Regions from separate parts of the Neobacillus solisequens genome, predicted to be linked through region 1. Evidence: riboswitches for the same ligand, from Rfam matches in the RefSeq annotation. Region 1 holds a riboswitch; the other holds the start of a gene.
What was found. Region 1 has a riboswitch for cyclic di-GMP ahead of ACI3K6_RS12430 (anti-repressor SinI family protein). Riboswitches for the same ligand answer to the same signal wherever they lie in the genome.

Region 1 (3,173 bases):
CTCAGGAGGTAATTTCCACGGACAGCCTATAGCATTTGCAATGGATTTTATGAAAATTGCCGTAAGTGAACTTGCTAATATTTCGGAGCGGAGAATTGAGCGTTTAATTAATCCACAATTGAATGACTTGCCGCCGTTCTTGAGCCCTCAGCCTGGCCTCCAATCGGGAGCGATGATCATGCAGTATGTAGCTGCCTCATTAGTTTCGGAAAATAAGACATTGGCACATCCGGCAAGTGTTGATTCTATTCCATCATCCGCTAACCAGGAAGACCATGTCAGCATGGGAACAATCGCTTCAAGACACGCTTATCAAATCATCCAGAATGCCAGAAGGGTGCTGGCCATAGAGTTAATTTGTGCAATGGAAGCAACAGAGTACCGTGGCGTTGAGAAAATGGCTACTCATACAAAGAAATTCTATGAAGAGGGGCGGAATCAAGTTCCTTCCATCAAACAAGACCGTGTGTTTTCGAAGGATATTGAAAAAATGGCAGAATGGCTAAAAACAACAGATATATCGAAATTTATTAGAAGTTTAAGTATGGAAAAAGGTCTGCATTAATGAAAGAAAGGCGTGAATGAGAACTCACGCCTTTTAGTCTTTTTGATCGAAATAGCGGGCAGTATCGCCTCGCTCCTCATCTTCCGCCAGTCTATTTTTAAACGCTTCTTGAGTGACAATTAATTCCTCATCGCCAATGGCTTCTTTTACATGCTTTTCTACCATGCTGTTTTGAGGAAACTCACCAGGATGGTTTTTATTCTTGTGGCCGAAATGCTCTCCGCGTCCCACATTCAACACTCCTTTCGTTGCTTCCTCTGTAGCATTCCCGAAATGAATGATAATTATGATTAATACCTATTGGGCTTGATTTGGTATAATAACAATGTAGAAAAGGTGAAAAGGAGGCTGAAACGCATGGATTTGTTTCATATTCTCTCAGAAGACCGCATCAAGAAGGCTTATCGGGATGGTGAGTTTGATAACCTACCTGGGTATGGAAAACCATTGGAACTAGAGGATTTATCCTACATTCCCGAAGAATTGCGCATGGCCTATAAATTATTGAAGAATGCCGGTTTCACCGAAGAAGAGAATCATTTGCGGCAAGAAATGATGACCATTGAAGATTTAATGAAAAGGTGCGACGACAATATTGAAAAAGCCGAAATGCAAAAGAAATTAAATGAAAAACTTTTACGCTTTAATCAATTAATGTCGAAACGTAGGGGACATACAAATTCTGCGATTTTTAAAAATTACCAGTTAAAAATTCAAGATAAATTAAAATAAAACAAGCTGTGTGAAGTTTACTCTTCACCGGCTTTTTCTTCTTGTTTAGCCGGTTTGCACAATCGATCCAGTGCAAACCCGGCAAAGACGATAAAGGCAATTGGAATTGAAAAGTTTAGAATGTGAATAACCGTCATATTCATTACTTCCCACCTTTTGAATATTCACAATATTGATTATATAATGGTTATATTATATTCGAATTGTCATAAAATAGACAAAATTTAAAATGTATAAAAATGGAATTGCTAATGTAGAAATTTGGAATAATTTGTGGTACGATAATTTGAAATATATGACAAAATATAACAAATTGCTAAGAAAGGGCTAGATATAATAAACATATTCATAAATTCGCATGCATAATTACCTATAAAAGCTATCTGAAAATATAATTCTTTAGATATTCGAAATAACCAGTAAAAGGCAAACCTGTCGAAAGACTGGGACGCAAAGCCGAGGATCTAAGGTATGTAGTTACTATGATGGCCGGGCTGCCTGGAATACGAAAGATGTATTTTGGGAGAGGATACAATGAATGTTACGGTTGGAGATTTGGAAACAGTTGACAAAGAATGGCTAGCACTCATCCTAGAAGCGAAAGAAATAGGAATCTCGATTGAGGAAATAAGGGAATTTTTATCTCAAAATGGAATGGCCTAACCGACATAAGTACACCTAACCGGCTTAAGTACATAGAAAAGCATCCTGCAAGGCGTTGCGGGATGCTTTTTCCATTTTAGTTATTTTTGTTTCTCCATTTTGTGAACTCTAGAAACTCACGGAATTGATCTTTGGAGACACCAGAGTTCATGGCATCTTTTACTAAGTTCATCCAGTCATGATCTAGCTCCGATTTATCTATTTGCTCATGGATTAAATGTTCAATGGGAATGTTTAATACACTGGCAATTTTCTCTAGAAATTGAATGGAAGGATTTTTTTGTAAATTTCTTTCCAAAGAACTTAAATAAGACTTTGCAACTCCTGCTTGTTCGGCAAGCTCAGATAGTGACATCTTCTTTTCAAGCCTATATTGTTTTACGCGGTCACCAATCATAAATCTCACCCACCTATAATGTTAGTAAATAGTAGTAGTAATTTTATTTTATCAAATCGAATAAAAAAGTACCATATTAAGAACGTTTGAATGTTACAAAAATGTGAACATTAGTATTGATTATTTTAATTAGAAAGTTTTTTGAAAAAAACAACCACAAGCGTTAATATTAAAAGTGTTACCCATTGTATCAGAAAGTATAATTTTTATGATACACACATTCATCTGTTCTTTACATAAAAATAAACTAAAAGGCAGGGAAGAGAATGATTGTTTTAAAATCTGCGAGAGAAATCGAAGCAATGAAAAAATCAGGGGAAATACTGGCTGCTTGTCATAAAGAAATTGCCAAAATGATTAAACCAGGGATTAGTACTTGGGAGATTGATCAATTTGTTGAACAGTTTCTGAGTCAGAACGGTGCAACCCCTGAGCAAAAAGGATATAAGGGCTATGAATATGCCACCTGTGCCAGTATAAATGATGAAATCTGTCACGGCTTTCCGAGAAAGGAACCTTTAAATGAAGGGGATATTGTGACGGTTGATATGGTGGTGAATTACAATGGTGCCTTGGCAGATTCTGCATGGTCTTATGCAGTTGGAAAGGTGTCTGAGGAAACTGATCACCTGCTGCGTGTGACAAAAGAGGCCCTTTATCGTGGAATTTCACAAGCTGTACCAGGTAATCGAATTGGTGATATTGGTCATGCAATCCAAACCTATGTAGAGAGCGAAGGATTTTCAGTTGTGCGAGACTTCATTGGTCATGGGATTGGTTCAGTCATTCATGAAAAGCCGGATGTTCCACATTACG
Region 2 (3,173 bases), on a different contig from region 1:
AATACAAAGGAATTTATCCTTTCTTTTATCGATATTAATGATTTAAAAAAGGTAAACGATCGATATGGTCACTCCATCGGTGATGACCTTATCAAAACGAGCTGCGACATTATCCATTCGCAAATTGACCAAGAAGATGTACTTTTCCGTTATGGCGGCGATGAATTTATTGTTATTTTTTACCAAAAACAAATGGAACAGGTCCAGCAGGTGTGGGCTACCATCCAGTGTCACTTCCAAAATCTAAACAATACAAAAGAAAAACCATACACCATTTCTGCCAGCTATGGTCTTTACCATTACAAGCCTGGAACAGTTATTTCTTTAGATGAAATTTTGGAAATTGCCGATCGGGAAATGTATAAAAATAAAGCCATTCATAAAAATAAGCTTACTTCGGTGCCTGTCATCAATAGTAAATAAGCTTAAACCAATACAAATTATATTGGAAACCCATTTCAAACTGTTAAAACTTAACGCACTTAGAGTTATAACTACAAAACTAAAAAACAATTAAATTCCAAAAATTGATATATCCATTCCCCTATTTTTTTGTTATTATAATTTGTGATTGTAAATTTTTGTTTAAAGTCTGGAGGATTTGTCGAATGCGGACGAAGAAAAAAAGCAAGAAATGGCTAAAGATAACGGGTGTTATTCTATTGATTTTGGTTATTGCTGGCGGCGCGTATGCCTTTAGTGTATATAAGTCTTTTAAAAATGCGGTTGAGACGATGCATCAGCCAGTCGATCGGGAACAAACAGTAAAGCGTGATAATCCAGTAAACTTCGCAAATAAGGATCCATTTTCCGTCTTACTGCTTGGCGTCGATGAGCGCAAAGGCGATAGAGGGCGATCAGATACCATCATTGTATTGACAGTGAATCCTCAAAAAAATTCTGTGAAAATGTTAAGTATTCCGCGTGACACACGTACTGAAATAGTTGGAAAAGGTACACAGGATAAAATTAACCATGCCTACGCTTTTGGAGGCGTGCCAATGTCCATGGATACCGTTGAGAAGTTCCTTGATATTCCAATTGATTATTATGTTCAAGTAAACATGGAAGGCTTTAAAGATATTGTTAATGCCGTTGGCGGTGTAACAGTGCAAAACGACCTTGATTTTACACAAAATGGCCACCATTTTCCAAAGGGTGAAGTCAGCCTGAATGGTGAAGAAGCATTAGCCTTCACAAGAATGAGACATGAAGACCCAAGGGGCGATTTTGGCCGTCAAATTAGACAGCGTGAAATTATCCAAGCGGTCATTAATGAAGGTAAAAGCCTAAGTACTTTAACTAAATTTTCTAATATCTTCACAGCACTTGGCAACAATGTTAAAACAAACCTGACGTTTGACCAAATGGTAGATATCCAAAAAAATTATAAAGATACAAGCAGCAACATCGAGCAAATGTCGGTTAAAGAAACAGGCACAAGAATCAATAATATCTATTACGGACTCGTTTCAGATGAGGAAAAAGCACGAATCCAAAGTGAATTAAAAACACAGCTTGACTTAAATTAACTTTTAAAAAACTGATTGGCGAGTAGATCCCAATCAGTTTTTTTTCAGGACGTTCTAATAGTAAATAGTGGAATACTCCTATTTTTATCGTCCACTCATTCATTTTTTTGTTATAATAATGATAACAATCAATCTTCACCGATAAAGGCAAACTTATTGAAAAATAAGGACGCAAAGCTACGGGCCTACCGCGAATCGCTACGGCAGCCGGGCTACCGAAGCAACTAGTTAGTAAGATGGACCTAGTTTCTTCAGGTTCATCTTTTTTATTCATCCTGCTACAAACTATATAGCTACTAACATGATTAAGGGGGGACTAACTATGAGGACTGCATTGATTGTCGATGACTCTGCCTTTATGCGGAATATCGTCAGAAAAACAATTGAGCAGCATTTCCATGTGATTGCAGAGGGCTGTGATGGACGTGAGGCGATTTCTCTTTACAAAAAATTCTTACCCGATGTTGTCTTGCTCGATTTAACGATGCCACATGTTGACGGATTGCTGGCCCTAAGAGAAATTATGAATATCAATCCCCTTGCCAAAGTCGTTGTCTTTTCTGCCTGGGGAACCAAATTTACCATTATGGAGGCCATTCAATTGGGCGCGAAGGATTTTATTATGAAACCTCACTTTGAACAATTATTGCCTGCATTGAGGAAGCTTTTTATAGAGGAAAAAATAATTTGACCAGTATTCGCTCTCCTTTTAATAACCTTGATTCGACCCACCGCAACAATATGGGTCTTTTATCACAAATTAAGGAGGGCGAATACAAAGATCTTTTACATAAGAAATCTTAGAAACAACGAACTATTCTCGGTAATGTGAATGGCGTTGACCATTGCAGATCAGAAAATTAAGTACTTTTAAGATGGTTAGTTTTTTTCCCAGTTACATTTTTCGACAATTACAGTGTAATAGGTCCTAAATCTATGGTATAATTCTTTTAAATCTCTGGACGGTGACGCATCTATGAAAAATAATAGGCTTTTACTACTATTCCTTATCCCGCCCATTCTCAGTCTACTCGGCAAGCCTGACCATTATATTCATCATGCCCTTTGGGCACTTTATCTTATCCCTCCCACTTTAATCGTATTACTTAAAGGTGTTAATTACAGCATTTTATCAATTTGTACTAGTTCGTTATTATTCTTGACAGTTGAGATCATAAAAACGGGCAAAGTCGACCTACATACGTTTATCTCATTTCTTGAACTGATTATCGTCAATATTGTTTTTAATATCTTTGTAAGCACAATTTCAAAACAGAATAGTCAAAAGCGACAGGAATTAATTCAGACACGAAAGCTATTAGACAGTATCCTGAACAACGTTGATATCTCCATTTGGTCGTTAACACCTAATAAGGACCATCTATTTTCAAGAGGAAAAGAGAAAATTTACGGCTCCCTTACGGCCGAGCAGTTAAATGAAGAAGGTCTTTGGAGAAAATCCATCCACCCGGATGATCTGCCACTTGCCGACGAAATAGACAGCAAATGGGAAGTTTTAGAAGATTATGAATATGAATACCGAATTGTCCAACCTAATGGCACAGTTCGCTGGATTCGGGATCGCGCATTTCCTGTCATCGATGAGGATGGTGCCCTTGTTCGTTATGATGGAACCAACAT

Region 2: another riboswitch for cyclic di-GMP. It lies ahead of ACI3K6_RS07405 (response regulator); the one in region 1 lies ahead of ACI3K6_RS12430 (anti-repressor SinI family protein).

Annotation. Positions count from the first base shown of each region.
Region 1 is NZ_JBKFGJ010000011.1:203,101-206,273, reverse strand. Features, by position in the region: gene hutH (histidine ammonia-lyase) at 1-565, shown strand, start outside; gene ACI3K6_RS12445 (hypothetical protein) at 599-796, opposite strand; gene ACI3K6_RS12440 (DnaJ family domain-containing protein) at 923-1,297, shown strand; gene ACI3K6_RS12435 (hypothetical protein) at 1,315-1,440, opposite strand; cyclic di-GMP riboswitch class I at 1,713-1,799, shown strand; gene ACI3K6_RS12430 (anti-repressor SinI family protein) at 1,832-1,960, shown strand; gene ACI3K6_RS12425 (helix-turn-helix domain-containing protein) at 2,037-2,357, opposite strand; gene map (type I methionyl aminopeptidase) at 2,624-3,173, shown strand, end outside.
Region 2 is NZ_JBKFGJ010000005.1:77,241-80,413, forward strand. Features, by position in the region: gene ACI3K6_RS07395 (GGDEF domain-containing protein) at 1-423, shown strand, start outside; gene tagU (polyisoprenyl-teichoic acid--peptidoglycan teichoic acid transferase TagU) at 609-1,532, shown strand; cyclic di-GMP riboswitch class I at 1,669-1,752, shown strand; gene ACI3K6_RS07405 (response regulator) at 1,855-2,223, shown strand; gene ACI3K6_RS07410 (sensor domain-containing protein) at 2,509-3,173, shown strand, end outside.